One region of the Pseudomonas sp. FW305-20 genome, then DNA from elsewhere that is predicted to be linked to it. Evidence: predicted binding sites of a transcription regulator. Region 1 holds the regulator's gene; each other region holds the start of a gene.
What was found. Region 1 encodes sigma-54, which starts transcription at its own class of promoters, with help from an activator protein. Its sites were predicted from a motif close to ANTGGCATNNANNTTGCTNT; they were not measured.
Positions count from the first base shown of each region.

Region 2: the regulator sigma-54 is predicted to act here: its motif matches at 3,266-3,285, upstream of glnA (glutamate--ammonia ligase).
Region 3: the regulator sigma-54 is predicted to act here: its motif matches at 2,496-2,515, upstream of glnK (P-II family nitrogen regulator).
Region 4: the regulator sigma-54 is predicted to act here: its motif matches at 2,754-2,773, upstream of AC3WP4_RS24520 (CmpA/NrtA family ABC transporter substrate-binding protein).

Region 1 covers NZ_JBYTAJ010000003.1:196,169-201,128, reverse strand. Annotated here, with positions in the region: gene rapZ (RNase adapter RapZ) at 1-673, opposite strand, end outside; gene ptsN (PTS IIA-like nitrogen regulatory protein PtsN) at 676-1,140, opposite strand; gene hpf (ribosome hibernation-promoting factor, HPF/YfiA family) at 1,153-1,461, opposite strand; gene AC3WP4_RS04360 (RNA polymerase factor sigma-54) at 1,536-3,029, opposite strand; gene lptB (LPS export ABC transporter ATP-binding protein) at 3,214-3,939, opposite strand; gene lptA (lipopolysaccharide transport periplasmic protein LptA) at 3,939-4,487, opposite strand; gene lptC (LPS export ABC transporter periplasmic protein LptC) at 4,474-4,960, opposite strand, start outside.
Region 2 covers NZ_JBYTAJ010000014.1:30,599-35,558, reverse strand. Annotated here, with positions in the region: gene AC3WP4_RS14205 (DUF4124 domain-containing protein) at 1-429, opposite strand, end outside; gene AC3WP4_RS14200 (cupin domain-containing protein) at 454-876, opposite strand; gene AC3WP4_RS14195 (hypothetical protein) at 1,002-1,601, opposite strand; gene glnA (glutamate--ammonia ligase) at 1,763-3,169, opposite strand; gene thiI (tRNA uracil 4-sulfurtransferase ThiI) at 3,500-4,954, shown strand.
Region 3 covers NZ_JBYTAJ010000012.1:142,836-147,795, forward strand. Annotated here, with positions in the region: gene AC3WP4_RS13235 (secondary thiamine-phosphate synthase enzyme YjbQ) at 1-362, opposite strand, end outside; gene AC3WP4_RS13240 (ammonium transporter) at 577-1,914, opposite strand; gene glnK (P-II family nitrogen regulator) at 1,950-2,288, opposite strand; gene AC3WP4_RS13250 (accessory factor UbiK family protein) at 2,710-2,970, shown strand; gene AC3WP4_RS13255 (BRO-N domain-containing protein) at 3,422-3,949, shown strand; gene AC3WP4_RS13260 (N-acetyltransferase) at 4,155-4,691, shown strand; gene AC3WP4_RS13265 (hypothetical protein) at 4,726-4,896, shown strand.
Region 4 covers NZ_JBYTAJ010000038.1:4,296-9,255, forward strand. Annotated here, with positions in the region: gene rlmKL (bifunctional 23S rRNA (guanine(2069)-N(7))-methyltransferase RlmK/23S rRNA (guanine(2445)-N(2))-methyltransferase RlmL) at 1-611, opposite strand, end outside; gene rmf (ribosome modulation factor) at 1,143-1,358, shown strand; gene AC3WP4_RS24515 (quinone-dependent dihydroorotate dehydrogenase) at 1,644-2,663, opposite strand; gene AC3WP4_RS24520 (CmpA/NrtA family ABC transporter substrate-binding protein) at 2,893-4,104, shown strand; gene AC3WP4_RS24525 (ANTAR domain-containing response regulator) at 4,120-4,695, shown strand.

The sequences.
Region 1 (4,960 bases):
GGAACATCTCTTCGACGTCCGGCTGTGCCGCCAGGTAATCGGCAACCGGTTGGTCGAGACCCGATTGATCGCGCAACTCTGGCTTCCAGTAAGGGTTCGGCAGGCAGCGCACGTCGAACACCAGATCAGCGTCCACCGGCATTCCACGCTTGAAGCCGAAAGATTCCACCAGGAACGCCGTACCGGATTCCGGCTGGTTCAACAGGCGCAGCTTGATGGTATCTCGCAGTTGATACAGGTTCAGGTTGGTGGTGTTTACCTTGAGATCGGCGAGATCGGCAATCGGCCCGAGCAGGGCGGTCTCATCGTTGATGGCCTCGGCCAGCGAGCGATTGGAATTGCTCAGCGGGTGACGACGGCGGGTTTCCGAGAAACGCTTGAGCAAGGTTTCTTCGTCGGCGTCCAGATAAAGCACATCACACTGGATATGCCGGCTGCGCACTTCTTCCAGCAGTTCGGGAAAACGCGACAAGTGACTCGGCAAGTTGCGCGCATCGATCGATACGGCCACCAGCGGTTGCGCCAGCTCAGTATGGATCAGCGCACGTTCGGCCAGTTCCGGCAGCAGGCCGGCGGGCAGGTTGTCGATGCAGTAGAAGCCGTTGTCCTCGAGAACATCGAGTGCGGTACTTTTACCTGAGCCGGAACGGCCACTGACGATGATCAAGCGCATGATTAATGACCGTTTTGCTCGTCCAGGACAACCTGATACAAGGCTTCATTGCTCGGGGCGCTGCGCAGCTTTTCGCGCACTTCCTTGCGGTCGAGCATGCTGGCGATCTGGCGCAGCAACTCCAGGTGCGCATCGGTAGCGGCTTCCGGGACCAGCAGAACGAACAGCAGGTCAACCGGGGCGCCGTCGATGGCGTCGAAATCGATGGGTGCATCAAGGTGCATCAGGGCGCTGATGGGCGAGGTACAGCCCTTCAGGCGGCAGTGGGGAATGGCAATGCCGTTGCCAAAGCCGGTTGAGCCGAGTTTTTCACGGGCAATCAGAGCCTCGAAGACATCTTGCATCTCCAGATCCGGTACTTCTTTATGGATAAGGTTGGCAATTTGCTCGAGGGCTTTCTTTTTACTGCCGCCCGGCACGTTCACGAGGGAACGGCCGGGGGTCAGGATGCTTTCAAGTCGGATCATGGGTAGGGAGTGTTAACGACCGGTCGCGCCCTGGAGGAGGCTTTGGGTCTTTTCCTTATGCTTTTTGAGTTGTTTATCCAGCTTGTCGGTCAGTGCGTCGATCGCCGCGTACATATCGGTATGCTCCGCGTTTGCGACCACTTCATTGCCGGGAATATGCAGCGTGGCTTCGATTTTCTGCTTGAGCTTTTCGACCGTCATCGTGACCTGCACGTTGGTGATCTTGTCGAAATGCCTCTCTAATCGTTCGAGTTTTTCGCCGATGTAGGTGCGAAGAGGTTCGGTCACTTCCAGTTGGTGTCCACTGATGTTGACTTGCATACAGCTTCTCCTTCGTTGCCAGTGCATAAAGCGGCAGGCAGAAATACCTGCCACTGGAACGCTGTGGCGTGGCTCTACATCAACCGCTTGCGTTCGCTCGAAGGCGCGATCCCTAGGGATTCGCGGTACTTGGCGACGGTGCGGCGAGCCACCTGAATGCCTTGTGCCTCCAGTAAACCAGCGATCTTGCTGTCACTCAACGGCTTTTTCTGATTTTCCGCGGCAACCAGTTTTTTGATGATCGCGCGGATTGCCGTGGACGAGCATTCACCGCCCTCGGAGGTGCTGACGTGGCTAGAAAAAAAGTATTTCAGTTCATATATGCCCCGAGGGGTATGCATGAACTTTTGCGTGGTTACCCGTGAAATCGTCGACTCGTGCATCCCTACCGCTTCGGCGATGTCATGCAGGACCAGCGGTTTCATGGCTTCGTCGCCGTATTCAAGAAAACCGCGCTGATGCTCGACGATTTGCGTGGCCACTTTCATCAGGGTTTCGTTGCGGCTTTGCAGGCTCTTGATGAACCAGCGGGCTTCTTGCAACTGATTGCGCATGAAGGTGTTGTCGGCGCTGGTGTCGGCGCGGCGCACGAAGCCGGCGTATTGAGCGTTGACCCGCAGTCGTGGCACGGATTCCTGGTTCAGCTCCACCAGCCAGCGCTCGTTGTCCTTGCGTACGATCACGTCGGGAACGACGTATTCGGCTTCGCTGGACTCGATTTGCGAGCCTGGGCGCGGGTTGAGGCTCTGCACCAGTTCAATCACCTGACGCAGTTCGTCTTCCTTGAGCTTCATGCGACGCATCAGCTGGCTGTAATCGCGACTGCCGAGCAGGTCGATGTACTCGGTGACCAGGCGTTTGGCCTCGACCAGCCAAGGTGTCTTGGCGGGCAATTGGCGCAATTGCAGCAGCAGGCATTCGCCCAGGTTACGGGCGCCGATACCGGCAGGTTCGAATTGCTGGATACGGTGCAGGACGGCTTCGATTTCGTCCAGTTCGATGTCCAGTTCCGGGTCGAAGGCTTCGAGAATCTCCTCGAGGGTCTCGTCCAGGTAGCCCTGATTGTTGATGCAATCGATCAGGGTCACGGCGATCAGGCGATCGGTGTCGGACATCGGCGCCAGGTTCAGTTGCCACAGCAGGTGGCTTTGCAGGCTTTCGCCGGCCGATGTCCGGGTGGTGAAGTCCCACTCGTCGTCATCGTTGCTCGGCAGGCTGCTGGCGCTGGTCTGGTAGACGTCTTCCCATGCGGTATCGACGGGCAGTTCGTTGGGGATGCGCTCGTTCCAGTCACCTTCATCGAGGTTATCAACCGTCGGGGCGGTTTCCTGGTAGGAGGGTTCCGAAACATCGGCGTTGGGTAGCTGTTCGGCTTTGTCGGCCAAGGGGTCGGCGTTATCGAAGTCGTCGCCTTCTTCCTGGCGTTCGAGCATCGGATTGGACTCCAGGGCCTCCTGGATTTCCTGTTGCAGGTCCAGGGTCGACAATTGGAGCAGGCGGATGGCCTGTTGCAGCTGCGGTGTCATCGTCAGCTGCTGGCCCATTCTCAAGACTAGCGATGGTTTCATGGCAGGGGCTTAACACCTTATTCGCCGGCGCACATGCGCCATCCACTACAGGGCGCCGGAGCGCCAAACATAAGCAAATTATATGCCCGAAACTGCAGCGTTTGCCTAGAGCGCTGTAACAATAAAAAAATGTTGATTTTTTATCGAGACAAGCGCCCGGGCAACCAGCCAGACACCTGAGTGCTTACAGGCGGAACTCATGGCCCAGATACACTTCCTTGACCAGGTCGTTGGCCAGGATGGTGGCAGAGTCACCTTCGGCGATCAGCTGGCCATCGTTGACGATGTAGGCGGTTTCGCAGATATCCAGGGTTTCACGGACGTTGTGGTCAGTGATCAGCACACCAATGCCCTTGGCCTTGAGGTGATAGATGATCTGCTTGATGTCGCCCACCGAAATCGGGTCCACGCCGGCGAATGGTTCGTCGAGCAGGATGAATTTCGGGTTGGTAGCCAGTGCCCGGGCGATCTCCACGCGGCGGCGTTCACCACCGGACAGGCTCATCCCGAGGTTGTCGCGGATGTGGCTGATGTGGAATTCCTGCAGCAGACTTTCCAGCTCCTGGCGACGACCGGCCTTGTCGAGTTCCTTGCGGGTCTCGAGGATCGCCATGATGTTGTCGGCTACCGAGAGTTTGCGGAAGATCGATGCTTCTTGCGGAAGATAGCCGATGCCGGCCTTCGCACGACCGTGCATAGGCTGGTGACTGACATCCAGGTCGTCAATCAGTACGCGGCCCTGATCGGCCTGTACCAGGCCGACAATCATGTAAAAGCAGGTGGTCTTGCCGGCGCCGTTGGGACCCAGCAGGCCGACGATCTGACCGCTGTCGATCGACAGGCTGACGTCACGCACGACCTGGCGGCTCTTGTAGCTCTTGGCCAGATGCTGAGCTTTCAGAGTTGCCATTACTGGGCCTTTTGCTCGTCGGTTTTCTTCTTCGGCTGGATCACCATGTCGATGCGCGGACGCGACTCGGTAACCTTGTTGCCCGTCGCACGACCGGCGCTGGCAAGCTTTTTCACCGTGTCGTAGACGATTTTCTCGCCTTGGGTGACGTTGTTGTCCTTGTCGATGACTTTGGCGCGATCGATCAATACGACGCGGTTTTGCGAGGCGTGGTACTGGATGGTCACTCCGTAGCCCTGAACCGGCTTGGTGTCGCCAGCCGTCTGCATCTGCTCGAAGTAGGCCAGATTGCCCACCGATGTCACCACGTCGATGTCGCCGGCCGGCGTGCGGGTGATGGTCACAGTATTGCCTTTAACGATCATCGAGCCCTGGGTAATGATCACGTCACCTTTATAGGTGGCAACACCATTCTTGTCGTCCAGCTGGGCATCGTCGGCCTGGATGCGGATAGGCTGCTCTTGATCGTTCGGCAGAGCCCAGGCGCTCACGCTTCCCAGTGCTGCGCTCAGACCGAGCAAAATAGGGAGGGTTTTAACGAGCCTCATACTGTCCTCTTACGTTCGATAGCAGGTGTATCCTGCTTTCTTTCAAATACGCTTTCATTCCCTTGCCAGTCGACACACCACCAGCGCCGTCGATTCTAACGGGTTGCTCGGTCTGCGCATATTGCTGCTGCGGGAACACTGTCATGCGGGTGGTGGTAATCAGGGTCTTGCGGTTTTTCTCGTCGAAGCGCGTGATGCGCACCGAGTCAATCAGTTCGACCTGGGTGCCGTCGGGGTTCACTTCGCCGTGCTCGCTCTGGACGTGCCATGGGAACTCGGTGCCGCGGAACATGTTCAGGTCGGGGTTGGTCAACAGCGTCACTTCGGTGGCTTTCAGGTGTTCAACCTTGTCGGACGTCATTTCGTATTGCAGTTTGCCGTCCGGCAGATATTGCACGCTGTGGGCGTTGATCGCGTAATAGTCGATCGCCGCTTCATCGATCTTTGCCACCGGCTTGTCGAGGAAGCGTTCC
Region 2 (4,960 bases), on a different contig from region 1:
CGCGAGGCTGTGCGTGCCGCGATCAATATTGACCAGTTGCAGGATTGGCACGTTGCTCGGCTGGCCGTAAGGCTGATCGTCCAGCAACAGCCTGAACAAATGTGGGCCTTGCAGGCGGGGTTTGATCAGCACGTTAACAGTGAAGGTGCCGTTGTTGGCACGCAGCGCTTCGGTGGTGGGCAAGTTGGTCAGTTCCAGCACCTCGTAAGCGCTGCGCGGCTGTTCGCGACTGCTGGCTTCAGCCGGTGGCGCAGGAGGCGCCTGGGGCTCAACCCTGTTCAGCGGTGGCAACTCGACCGGTTGAGCCTTCACGCCATCGGGCGGTTGATTGCTGTAGGCGGTGTTGCCGTCGGCGTCGGTGTACTTGTAGATCTGCGCCATCACAGGGCAAGCGAAAGACAGCAGCAGAAATATCAAAAGTGACCGCATCCAGACTCCCTGTGGGTATCAAGGTTACTCCGACAGTGGAATACCTTGGCTGCCAGCATAGAACACAATGAGTTCTACCGGCTTGTCACCGGTTTTGCCGCGATGGGTGATGTTAACCATTTCAGCCACCGCATCGCCCTGCTTGAAGCGTCGGATCTGGCCGCTGTCCTTGCTCTCGACTGTCAGCTCGCCGGCAAGAATGTACGCGGCATTGGGGATTGGATGGGTGTGCCAGTCGAGTGCAGTGTTCGCAGGTATCTTGAGTTTCAGGAGCGACAGCTCAGGTGCTGCCTTCGGGTAGGCGATGTAAGGCGTGTCGTCCCAGGATGCACTGCTTTGAAGTAGAACTTTACGTTCGATTGCCGCCGTCGATGCTGCTGGGTTGCAGCCCGACAGGGCACCTGCGGTCAAGGTGCCAAGCAGGGTTGTAAGCATGTAGATCTTCATCGTTCCATCCGTTGAGTGCAGGCAAGTCGGTACAGGCTACGAGCAACTCAAATGGATTGATGCCAGACGAAACTGTGAATGTCATGGGAGATGGATCGATTGCTTGTCAGAAATTGCAGAGCGGCTCATCCGGATGCTTCCATGCAAGGCCCGATAACCTTGCGCAACCCGCTGTCGTCTTCTGGCAATACAAACTCTGCAATCAGTGGGGTATCACCCTTGAGCGAAGGCAGTGTCAACGTTACAGGTTGACCACGGGCTGTGTCAGTGAGCCAGTAATGCAACTCGCGCTTGTCGATGCTCGTACCAAACTCGAATACCCAACCGTCTTCTTGCAGGCTCCTTACCGAGCCCGAACCGCTGACCAGAGAGCTGATGGGCGCGCGTGTGCCGGTTGTCAGGCGCAATGGTCCGTTTGCCGGCGCGCCCGGGCCTTCATAATCATCGGCATTGAAGTCAAGTCGCTGGGTCGGGATAGTCAGGGACATTCTCATCGGGTTATCAGGATGACAACTTATCGCCAATAGGGCCTCGCCGGTTTTGCCGTCATAGCGCGTATTTCCGCTGAGAAGGGCAATTTGAAACCGGCTGTCATCGGAAGATTTTTCCACCAGCCAGTGTTTGCCCTGATCAGTGGTATGGGAACTATCCGCTACGGCCCAGGCAGGTGTCAGCGCAGCAAGAAACAACGCTAGCGAATAAAGAGAGGCCGATGCTGATTTCATCTGATGGTCCTTCCGAAAAGTCCCGGGACAGTAAATGAAAATTGCCTGGAAGTTTCACAGAACTATTTTCAAAAAATGTTTTGCCTGAAAACTTACGCCCACAAAAAAGGCCTCCCGAAGGAGGCCTCATTTGTTACGCCGCGTGTGCTGGCGCTACCGGATCAGCAGCTGTAGTACAGCTCGTATTCCAGTGGGTGTACGAAGGTACGAACCTTGATTTCTTCTTCGCTTTTCAGGGCGATGTAAGCGTCGATGAAGTCGTCGCTGAAAACGCCGCCTTTGGTCAGGAACGCACGACCTTTGTCCAGCTCTTCCAGGGCTTCTTTCAGGCTGCCGCAAACTTGTGGGATCTCTTTCGCCTCTTCAGGCGGCAGGTCGTACAGGTTTTTGTCAGCTGCGTCGCCAGGGTGGATCTTGTTCTGGATACCGTCCAGGCCGGCCATTACCAGGGCAGCGAAGGCCAGGTACGGGTTGGCTGCCGGATCCGGGAAGCGAGCTTCGATACGGCGGGCGCGAGGGCTGGATACGTAAGGAATACGGATCGAAGCGGAACGGTTGCGAGCCGAGTAGGCCAGCATTACTGGCGCTTCGAAACCTGGGACCAGACGCTTGTAGGAGTTGGTCGACGGGTTGGTGAAGCCGTTCAGCGCCTTACCGTGCTTGATGATGCCGCCGATGAAGTACAGGGCAGTGTCGGACAGGCCGGCATAGCCTTCGCCAGCGAAGGTGTTCTTGCCATCTTTGGCGATGGACAGGTGAACGTGCATACCCGAACCGTTGTCGCCGTACAGCGGCTTAGGCATGAAGGTCGCGGTGCGGCCGTATGCATCAGCAACGTTGTGTACGCAGTACTTCAGGGTCTGAACTTCGTCAGCCTTGGCGACCAGGGTGTTGAACTTCACACCGATTTCGTTCTGGCCGGCAGTCGCCACTTCGTGGTGGTGAACTTCGATGACCAGGCCCATTTCTTCCATGGCGTTGCACATGGAGGTACGGATTTCGTGGTCGTGGTCGAACGGCGGAACAGGGAAGTAGCCGCCTTTGACGCCTGGACGGTGGCCTTTGTTGCCGCCTTCCACGTCCTGGTCGGACATCCACGAACCTTGTTCGGAGTAGATCTTGAACATCGAGCCGGAGATGTCGGACTTGAACTTCACTTCGTCGAAGATGAAGAACTCAGGCTCTGGACCAACGAATACGGTGTCGCCGATACCGGTCGACTTCAGGTATTCCTCGGCACGCTTGGCGATCGCACGTGGGTCACGGTCGTAGCCTTGCATGGTCGAAGGCTCGATCACGTCGCAAACCAGGATCAGGGTTGGCTCTTCGGTGAACGGGTCGAGAACGGCAGTGCTGTCGTCCGGCATCAGGATCATGTCGGAGGCTTCGATGCCTTTCCAGCCAGCGATGGAGGAACCGTCGAACATTTTGCCTTCTTCGAAGAAAGCTTCATCCAGCGCGTCGCGAGCCGGCATGGTCACGTGATGCTGAGTGCCTTTGGTATCCGTGAAGCGCAGATCAATCCACTTGACGTCATGATCTTTGATGAGTTGAACCGACTTCGACATAGTGTCCTCCGGGTGGCTTCGGGCTTAGTAGTGGATGCCCTTAGAATGTGGGTGATGCCGGCGCGAATACTCTGCCAAGGCAACCTGCCTCACAAGGGAGCAAATTGCATGCCAGTGCCCCACCATGGGTTTTTTGCCCCATTTTCACGCTTATATAGAGGTAAAGCGCAGCAAAGCTGGAAATAGCGCCCTGTAATGTAGCGCCATATTCCACGAATGACCTGTTTTGGTGCGCGCAAAACCTTCTGCACATTAACTGGTTAAACCTTGAGCAATTTCCGCTATAATCCGCGCCCCCCTTTTTCGGCTGGCCCAGCGCGCGCTGTTTTCATGAAACTAATCGTAAAAGTCTTCCCCGAAATCACCATCAAGAGCCGCCCGGTACGGATGCGTTTCATCCGCCAGTTGGCCAAAAACATCCGTACCGTGCTCCGCGACCTGGACCCGGCTGTGGTGGTGAACGGTGTGTGGGACAACCTCGAGTTGGAAACCCGCGTCAGCGAGCCGAAAGCCCTGAAGGAGATGACCGAGCGCCTGAGCTGCATGCCGGGCATCGCGCATTTCCTGCAAGTCGACGAATACCCGCTGGGCGACTTCGACGACATCGTCGCCAAGTGCAAGCAACACTTCGGTGATGCGTTGGCCGGGAAGATTTTTTCGGTGCGCTGCAAGCGTGCCGGCAAGCATGAATTCAGCTCGATGGATGTCGAGAAATACGTCGGCAGCCAACTGCGTCGTCAGTGCGGCGCCGCCGGAATCTCGCTGAAAGAGCCGGAAATTGAAGTTCGTCTCGAAATTCGCGACAAACGGTTGTTCGTGATCCACAACCAGCACAACAGCATCGGCGGTTATCCGCTGGGGGCCCTGGAACAGACGCTTGTGCTGATGTCCGGCGGCTTCGATTCCACTGTAGCTGCCTACCAGATCATGCGCCGCGGGCTGATGAGCCATTTCTGCTTCTTCAATCTGGGCGGACGAGCCCATGAACTGGGCGTTATGGAAGTCGCGCACTTCATCTGGAAGAAGTACGGCAGCTCCCAACGCGTGTTATTTGTCAGTGTGCCTTTCGAGGAAGTACTGGGAGAAATTCTCGGGAAAGTCGATAACAGTCATATGGGCGTAGTTTTGAAGCGTATGATGTTGCGCGCTGCTTCCCGTATTGCCGATCGGCTGGAGATCGAAGCGCTGGTCACCGGCGAAGCGATTTCCCAGGTGTCGAGCCAGACGCTGCCGAACCTGTCCGTGATCGACTGCGTGACCGACAAGCTGGTCTTGCGACCGCTGATCGCCAGTCACAAGCAGGACATCATCGACCTGGCCAACGAAATCGGGACTGCCGATTTCGCCAAGCACATGCCGGAATACTGCGGGGTCATCTCGGTGAACCCCAAGACCCACGCCAAGCGTCCACGCGTGGAGTACGAAGAACAACAGTTCGACATGGCAGTGCTCGAGCGTGCGCTCGAAAACGCCAAACTGGTGCCGATCGATCGCGTAATCGACGAATTGGGCCAGGATTTGCAGATCGAAGAAGTCAGCGAAGCTCTGGCGGGCCAGATCATCATCGACATCCGTCATCCGGATGCCGCTGAAGACGAGCCGCTTGAACTCGCTGGCATTGAGGTGCAGACGATGCCGTTTTATGCATTGAACGCTCGTTTCAAGGAACTGGACCCTACTCGCCAGTACCTGCTGTATTGCGACAAAGGCGTGATGAGTCGCCTGCATGCCCACCATTTGCTCAGTGAGGGGCATGCCAATGTGCGCGTTTATCGACCGAGCTAAGAGCCC
Region 3 (4,960 bases), on a different contig from region 1:
CCCAGATAAACGCCTTGCCAGGTCCCCAGCGCCAGTCGGCCTGCCGAAATCGGCAAACTGAGCTGACAGCCAAGTACGCTGGCCTTGAAGTGCGCCGGGAGGTCGTCCAGGCCTTCGTCGTTATGCTCATAGCCGTCTGTTCCTTGTGGGATCAGACGATTGAAAAATCGTTCGAAGTCGCGACGTACCGCCGGATCGGCGTTCTCGTTGATGGTCAACGAGGCCGAGGTATGCTGCAGCCACAAATGCAACAGACCGACCCGACATGCCTTGAGTTCAGGCAAGCCGGCGAGTAACTCGTCCGTTACCAGATGAAAGCCCCGGGGCCTCGCCCGCAGGGTAATCAGAGTCTGTCGCCACATACAGTTCTCCGCACGTTCGGGGCGCATTCTAGCGCGCTCTGGGAAAAAACAAAGGCCCTAATATTCCTTCTATCATGTAAGCCATTGGCCGCAGAAAAACGCTCGTCATAAACGCCTCTAAACGTGTACGAAAAAACCTTTCAGCAGTTCCTTCACTGACAAACTTCAGACAAAAAAATGCCCGGCAAGCCGGGCAAATTTTTTATGCGCGTGCTTACAAGTTGTAGCCGCGTTCGTTGTGGAGTGCCAGATCGATGCCGACAGCCTCTTCTTCTTCGGTAATACGCAGCCCCATGACGGCGTCCAGGACCTTGAGGATGATGAACGTGACGATCGCGGTGTAGATCACCGTGAAGCCCACGCCTTTGCACTGAATCCAGACTTGTGCACCAATGTCGGTCACGGTACCGAAGCCACCAAGAGCCGGTGCCGCGAACACACCCGTCAGGATTGCGCCGAGAATACCGCCGATGCCGTGCACGCCGAAGGCATCCAGGGAGTCGTCATAACCGAGTTTGCGTTTCAGGGTGGTGGCGCAGAAGAAGCACACCACGCCGGCTGCCAGACCGATGACCAAGGCGCCCATCGGGCCCACGGTGCCAGCGGCTGGCGTAATCGCAACCAGACCGGCCACAACACCCGATGCAATACCCAAAGCACTTGGTTTGCCGTGTGTGATCCACTCGGCGAACATCCAGCCCAATGCAGCGGCGGCGGTTGCGATCTGGGTCACCAGCATCGCCATACCGGCAGTGCCGTTGGCGGCGGCAGCGGAACCGGCGTTGAAGCCAAACCAGCCGACCCACAGCATCGCGGCGCCCATCAGGGTGTAACCGAGGTTGTGCGGCGCCATCGGGGTGGTCGGGAAGCCTTTGCGCTTGCCCAATACCAGGCAGGCAATCAGACCAGCCACACCGGCGTTAATGTGCACCACGGTGCCGCCAGCGAAGTCCAGCACGCCCCAGTCCCACATCAGGCCGCCGTTACCGGACCAGACCATGTGTGCAATCGGTGCATAAACCAGGGTGAACCAGATGCCCATGAAGATCAGCATGGCGGAAAACTTCATCCGCTCGGCGAAGGCACCGACGATCAGCGCTGGGGTGATGATGGCGAAGGTCATTTGAAAGGTGATGAACACCGCTTCAGGGAACAGCGCCGCCGGCCCGGTCAGGCTCGAAGGCGTGACACCGGCAAGGAACGCCTTGCCCATGCCGCCGAAGAATGAATTGAAGTTGACGACGCCCTGTTCCATGCCAGTGGTGTCGAACGCGATGCTGTAGCCATAAATGACCCACAGGATGCTGATCAGGCCGGTAATGGCGAAGCATTGCATCATCACGGAAAGAATGTTTTTGGAGCGAACCATGCCGCCGTAGAACAGCGCGAGGCCGGGAATGGTCATGAACAGCACAAGGGCTGTCGAGGTCATCATCCAGGCGGTGTCGCCGGAGTTGAGGACTGGGGCCGCCACTTCGTCTGCCGCCATAGCCAGGCTGGGCATTACGAGGGACAACAGGGCTCCTAGCCCTGCGAATTTACGCAGAGTCATATTGTTTTCTCCTGGGGCGTTGGGTTTGTGGCGGCTTAGATTGCGTCGGTATCGGTTTCGCCGGTACGGATGCGAATCGCCTGTTCCAGATTGACCACGAAGATCTTGCCGTCACCGATCTTGCCGGTGTTGGCAGCCTTGGTTATCGCCTCGATAACCCGGTCCAGATCCTTGTCGTCTATGGCGACATCGATTTTCACCTTGGGCAGGAAATCGACCACGTACTCCGCGCCGCGATACAGCTCGGTGTGACCCTTCTGCCGACCGAAGCCTTTGACTTCAGTAACGGTAATGCCCTGCACGCCGATCTCGGACAGCGACTCGCGTACGTCGTCCAGTTTGAACGGCTTGATGATGGCAGTGACTAGCTTCATGAAAACTCTCTCCCGAATTGGTGGACTTGCCCCAGGAAAACAAACCCGACTCAAGTCTAAGCGCAGTGCCTGGCTTTGTAACGCATCGTCGGCCTTACCTGCCCGTCCGACGCCTGCTAACCACTCCGCACGAAACACTTCCCCCGTTCCGTTTGGCGCACTGCATTTCGTCACAGTGACTGCATCAGTGCATGGGTCACTAGGTGCTAAGCAGAAAGCTTGCCATCTCCACAAAGCTCCCTGTTTTCAGGCCCTTAGCCCCTGATCCCTGCCACTTCACCGCTACTCCCGCTGCGTTACGCACAACAACAGTGCGATGCCATCCGTCCGCATGCGCGAAAAGCGTGCATGACTTCCTGTCGGGATTGACTATAGACACTGCGTGATACACTGCCCGCCATTGTTTGACAGGACATTACCCATGCTCGCGCCCAAAGACTTCCTCGACGCCCTGAGCGGCACCGCCTCCCGCCTCTTCAGCGGCGACACCCCACTGCCAAAAAGCGAAATCGAAAGCCAGTTCAAGGCTTTGTTGCAGAGCGGCTTCAGCAAGCTGGATCTGGTGAGCCGGGAAGAGTTCGACAGCCAGATGGTCGTACTGGCACGCACCCGCGCACGGTTGGAGAGCCTTGAGGCGAAAGTGGCGGAGCTGGAAGCGAAGCTCAATCCACCTGCCGAGTAACGCACCAACTCCTCTGTGAAATGCGATCCCCTGTGGGAGCGGGCTTGCCCGCGAATGGGGTCGCCTCGGTCTACCAGCCCTCCCACATGGGACAGACCACCCCTGTAGGAGCTGCCGAAGGCTGCGATCTTTTGATCTTTAAGCCCTCAAAAACCCCGGCAACGTCCTACAAGAAAACCACCGCCGTCCGATTGCGTCGCAAAGCCCCGGTTTCTAAGCTCACCTAATGCTGAATGTTCAGCACTGGGTTTGGCGACCCGGAAGCTTAAGGCGCACGACGACCATCCGATGGCGGGCTTATTCCCGCCACATCGAGTCATGGCGGTTGTGCGTGGGAGATCTTCGGGTCTGCCGGGTTCCTTTTGCTCCGGTTCGCCAACCCGCGTACAGCTGCCACCCAATCGTTTGGCGACGATTGACGGCAGCCCCTTTAGCAAAAGGAGCTGTATCAATGAATAGCGATGACGCTTATCTAATCCCCCACGTCTTCACCCGCCACAAACTCCACCTCCACGCCCTCCTTCTGGAAAACCAACCCTGGTTCAGCGCCCGAGACCTTGGCCGACTGCTACGTCTCTTCCTCGACGAACGAGCGCTACGCAAACTCGATCCCGACCAACACCAAAATCTGCAGATGCTCATCCACGGCACCATTGAAAACACACTGCTGATCAGCGAATCCGGCGTCTACGCGTTACTGATCTACCACTACTGCCCCGAATACCGAGGCCTGCGCGAATGGCTGACCCACGACGTAGTGCCAGCTCTCAGAGACGCCCAACAACCCACCTCAACCGAACGCCCGATACTGAGTCTGCTGAATTGGCCGCAGATGTCGTTGAGTTTGCTGCACTGGAACAACCAGCCGTGGATTCGGTTGCAGGATATTCCATACGTGCTGCCTCTTCAGGATGAGTCAAAACGTACGGTCAATGCGCCTTGGTGGAAGCGAGCTTCGCGGATGCTGCAATCGTTTTAACACCAATTTGCACCGCCTATGGACTACGTTTGCTGCCCGCCAGACGTAGTCATTTTCCACAACCATACCCAATTCCACCTGTTGCGCTTCTGACGTCCTTCATTCATCTAAGCACGGTCCTACGGTAGCCAGCTCCTCCGCCTGATTACGTGACCACGCCCGCGTCCGTTACCTTCTTCGACTCGATCTCAACAGTACAAAAGCGATGAGAAGAAAAGGAAAAGGCACAGAACTCCGCAATCAGATATTCAAGTCTGATGCTCGAAATCTCACTTATGAAGCCATGTCCGATGATCCTGACATTCGTGCCGCAGGAATCAACGTCTCAGCACTCAGGCTCGATCCGATCACCGCGGCTGCAATCAACTCCTGTCATCTGTGGGAAGCAGTAACCCTGTACCCGTGGGAATGCGTTCCGGACTGGAAGCGTAAGGATGCAAGGGGGCTGGATCTGGCTATCTGGTATGAAGAAGAGCTCTGTGGCTTGTGCTATGCGACTCCGCGTGAAAGCACTATCTGCATAAAAATTGTGCTTTTGCAGGGACATACAAGAAACACCCCCGCTTTGCGAGGCTGGATCGCTCCAATTGCATTGCTGGCTACGGAACTTTATGCGCGGATGCTGGGCTGCGATGAGATCGAGGTACAAGAACCCGACCCGGGTGCCATTTACTATTATCAAAAACTTGGATTCATTTTTGACAAAACCAACCGCCTTGTCTTTTCGCTAGACGACCAATAAGATCAATCCACTCATCCAGGCACGCGAGGTGTCTATGAAACCCAAAAAGCAAAAAGCGAAGCCATTAATGATCGCTGAGTATCATGCCGAGGCGCTCCGCTTGGCCGGAAACGTTTCTGCCAGTCAGCGTCGCTTTTTTAAAGTCGCAGCAACGTATGGCAAAGAACTTGAACCTGATGGCTTGCTTGCAGGTGCACGAGCCTGACCAGGCTCCCCGAAGAAACCGCCCGAGTGGCGGTTTTTTTGTGCCTCGCGATTGGCCTGCTTCG
Region 4 (4,960 bases), on a different contig from region 1:
ATCGGGTCAGCCAGCGCGCCGCCCTCGGCCGCAATACGTGGCCAGCCGGAACGGATCAGGATCGCTGCCGCCAGGTTTTCCTTCAGCGGCGCTGCGCCCTGCTGCAAGCGATAGCCACGCTGGTGCAGGCTGTGGCCGGAGAGGTCGAGGGACAGGATCGCTTCGCCGCGGTCCAGGCGCAGGTGAATGCGCAGGTCCGGGTTGAGCTTGTCGATGGATGGACGGTCGCCCTGTGGCGTGCGCAGTTTGTCGACGATGGCATCCTTGACCTTCAAGGCGCCGAAGTGGGTATTGTCGATGCCCGAGCCGTGACCGCTGAACTCAACGGCCAGGGTGCCGTCATTGAGCATGTGGTCTTGCCACTCGATATCCAGCACGCCGTGGTACAGGTCTTCGGCGTCCTTCATCGGGAACCGCTTGAGTACCAGCAGCACCCGGTTCGCCAGACGCGACCACAGGCACAGGCGATAAGCGGTTTCCATGGTGGCCATGCCGCGCACGGCAGAGGTGTGCTCACGCGCTTCTTCAAGGCCAAGCCCGACGGCTTCCTCGATGAGCAGGCCTTCAAGGCCTTTAGGGCAAGTGAGGAAGATTTCGAATTGATCGGACATTGGAATTTCAGAGCCTTTCGCTAAGTGAACCGGCAACGCATTGCCGGCCCGGTTTTCAATCAGGCGCTTTTCTAAAAGAGCGCCCGCGTGGCACGAAGGTGTGCCGTCCCATCCCTGCAAGCTCGGGTTAAAAGAGCTTAGATGCAAAGACAGATAAAAAAGTTGATGCAATAAAATGTCATAAGTCGACCCTTCGTCGAATAATGCCTCATTTCAACGCGAGCCATTCTCAGCAAAGGATTAACCCCATCATCCAGCGAGGGGCTGATCATACCGGGGTTTTGCCAATAAACACGGGACAACATGGTGTTACTTATCGCCATACCATCTTTATCGTTACGTCCTTATGACAAAACGATCATTCCCTCGATGTGACGCATTGGTTAGAACTCACCACAGGTTGACGCCGCTATGACGTCAACACCTTGGCTCGCGACGCCGGCAGCGAGCCCCAACGGCAGGAGGTTTTTCTGCCAGACCTCGATTGAGGTCAACGCGATAAATACAGTCAACAAGTGAGGGCAACACCCTATGAGAAGACTTAAGCGTGATCCGTTGGAAAGAGCATTTTTGCGCGGATATCAATACGGCGTTGGTGGCAAATCCCGCGAGCTTTGCCCATTTACTCTACCGTCGGTACGCCAAGCCTGGATTAACGGCTGGCGAGAAGGACGCGGCGACAACTGGGACGGTATGACCGGCACTGCGGGAATCCATAGACTCAACGAACTTCACGCCGTCGGCTAATACAGGGCACACACTCCGACACGACAATCTGATTACGTAACGACTTACCACGCACGCCCCATCCGGGCGGCGGGCTTCGGCCCAGGGGCTCCTTCGAGGAGCCCTTTTTTATGCCTGCTCCCCACACATCCCCCTGTAGCAGCTGCCGAGCACCGCGAGGCTGCGTTCGGCTGCGAAGCAGTCGTAAAATCTGCATGCGCGGTGTACCTGTAAGACCACAGTGTCTGACTTCACGACTGCTTCGCAGCCGAACGCAGCCTCGCGGTGCTCGGCAGCTGCTACAGGTCAGCGCAGGGCTGCTATCGCGTCGACGGATTCCCGGATCAGCGCCGGGCCTTTATAGATGAAGCCGGAATAGAGCTGCACCAGGCTCGCCCCTGCAGCGATTTTCTCAGCCGCGTGCTTGCCTTCGGTGATGCCGCCCACGGCGATGATCGGCAAGCGACCAGCCAACTCGGCCGCCAGCACCTTCACGGTGTGGGTGCTCTTGTCGCGAACCGGTGCGCCGGACAGACCGCCCGCCTCGTCACCATGCTCCATGCCTTCTACGCCAACGCGGCTCAGGGTGGTGTTGGTGGCGATCACCGCGTCCATCCCGGTTTCAATCAGCGCTTGCGCGACCTGAGCGGTTTCTTCGTCGGTCATGTCCGGCGCAATCTTGATCGCCAGCGGTACATGTTTGCCGTGGCGCAGCGCCAGTTCTGCACGGCGCGTCGCCAGGTCGGCCAACAATTGCTTCAGCGAATCGCCGAATTGCAGGCTGCGCAGGCCCGGGGTGTTCGGCGAGCTGACGTTGACTGTCACGTAGCTGGCGTGGGCGTAGACCTTGTCCAGGCAGATCAGGTAGTCATCGACCGCCCGCTCAACCGGGGTATCGAAGTTTTTGCCGATATTGATGCCCAGCACACCCTTGAACTTTGCCGCCGCCACTCGAGCCAGCAGGTGATCGACGCCTAGGTTGTTGAACCCCATGCGGTTAATGATCGCCTCGGCATCCGGCAGACGGAAAATCCGTGGCTTGGGGTTGCCCGGCTGCGGACGCGGAGTGATGGTGCCGATTTCGACAAACCCGAAACCCAGTTGTGCAAAACCGTCGATGGCCGCGCCGTTCTTGTCCAGACCGGCCGCCAGACCCACCGGGTTCGGGAAGTCCAGGCCCATGACGGTCACCGGCAATTTCGCCGGCGCCTTGCACAGCAAGCCGTTGAGGCCCAAACGCCCGCCCGCGCCGATCAGGTCCAGGGACAGATCGTGGGAGGTTTCCGGGGAAAGTTTGAACAACAGCTGACGGGCCAGGGTGTACATGGGCAGGTTTGACTCTGGGCTACGAAAAGTGGCGGCGATTATAGCCGGGCATCGGGGTTGCAGGCGAGGCGCGCGAGAAAATCAGCGGGCGATGGCATATGCCTTGCACCGCCACTCACATCAGCACTCATGCCAACGGCGGGATGAGTCGAAAGACAAAGGCGTCGTCACTTGGCCTTGCCCCGGCAAGCAGCCCGGTCCGGCGCTTTTTTATGAAAGGTGTTTACAGATGATTGAAGTTCCAGCCAACCCTCTGGCCTGGGTCAACGGCAGCGATGCCCCGGAAAAGACCGAAATCAACCTCGGCTTCATGGCCCTGAGCGACTGCGCCTCGGTAGTGGTCGCGGCCACGCAGGGCTTTGCCCAACCGTATGGCCTGACCCTTAACCTCAAGCGCCAGTCGTCCTGGGCCAACCTGCGGGACAAACTGGTCAGCGGCGAACTCGACGCCGCCCACAGTTTGTACGGTCTGATCTACGCCGTGCATTTGGGCATCGGCGGTGTCGCGTCGACCGACATGGCGGTGCTCATGGGCCTGAATCAGAATGGCCAGAGCATCAACCTCTCCCATGGCTTGCAGGCGCTGGACGTGACCAGTCCTGAAGCACTGGAGCGGCACGTGCACCAAAGTCGCCCAAAACTCACCTTCGCCCAGACATTTCCTACGGGCAGCCACGCCATGTGGCTGTATTACTGGCTCGCGAGCCAGGGCATCCATCCGTTGCAGGACGTCGACAGCGTGGTGGTACCGCCGCCGCAGATGGTCGCGCACCTGCAAGCCGGGCGCATCGACGGCTTCTGCGTCGGCGAACCATGGTCCGCCAGCGCGGTGCAGCAAAACCTGGGGTTCACGATGGCCACCACCCAGACCATCTGGCCCGATCACCCGGAAAAAGTCCTCGGCTGCACCCGCGCCTTTGTCGAGCAATACCCCAACACCGCACGGGCGCTGGTGATGGCGATTCTGGAGGCCAGCCGCTTCATCGAAGAAAGCACCGAGAATCGCCGCAGCACCGCAAAGCTGTTGAGCGCTCCGCAATACCTTGACGCGCCACTCGATTGCATCGAACCGCGATTGCTCGGTGACTACGCCGATGGCCTGGGTAATCGCTGGCAAGACCCGCACGCACTGCGCTTCCACGATGATGGCGAGGTCAATCTGCCGTATCTGTCCGACGGCATGTGGTTCATGACTCAGTTCCGCCGTTGGGGCTTGTTGCGCGACGACCCGGACTACCTGGGCGTGGCCCGTCAGGTCCAGCAACTAGACTTGTATCGAGAGGCCGCCACCGCTGTCGGTGTGGCCGCGAGTGATCAGCCAATGCGCAGCAGCCAGTTGATCGACGGCAAGGTCTGGGATGGCCGGGACCCTGCCGGTTATGCCCGCAGTTTCAAGCTGCACGCCATGAGCGACAGCTCGCCCCTTCTCGCCAGCCGCTGACAGGAGACTGCGAATATGTTGCGTATCCTGCTGATCAACGACACCGCAAAGAAAGTCGGACGCCTGAAGGCGGCCCTGACCGAAGCCGGGTTCGAGGTGATCGACGAGTCAGGCCTGACCATCGACCTGCCCGCGCGCGTCGAAACGGTGCGTCCGGACGTGATTTTGATCGATACCGAGTCACCGAGCCGCGATGTCATGGAACAAGTGGTGCTGGTGAGCCGCGACCAACCACGGCCGATCGTGATGTTTACCGATGAACATGACCCCAATGTGATGCGTCAGGCGATCAAGTCCGGGGTCAGTGCCTACATCGTCGAAGGCATCCACGCACAGCGCTTGCAGCCGATTCTCGACGTCGCCATGGCGCGTTTTGAAAGCGACCAGGCCCTGCGCGCCCAACTCAATGCCCGCGACCAGCAACTGGCCGAGCGCAAGCGCATCGAGCTGGCCAAAGGGCTGTTGATGAAAATGAAGGACTGCAACGAGGAAGAGGCCTACACCCTGATGCGCCGCCAGGCCATGAGCCGCCAGCAGAAGCTGATTCAGGTGGCGGAGCAGATCATTGCCATGAGTGAGTTGCTCGGCTGACTCCCCCAAACGATCGTTCCCACGCTCCGCGTGGGAATGCCGCCATGGACGCTCTGCGTCCGCTTCGAGCTGTGACGCAGAGCGTCACGGGATGCGTTCCCACGCAGAGCATGGGAACGATCAGCGTGAATGTGGCACAGATCTCGCAAAGTAATCACTACAGGTAACCAACGGCGGTTGCCCCACCTACGACAAAGACGTCGCTCACCTCATTTGCCCTTTGGCGAATCCGGTGGCGGCGTTTTTTTGTTTTGGCCCCACAGAC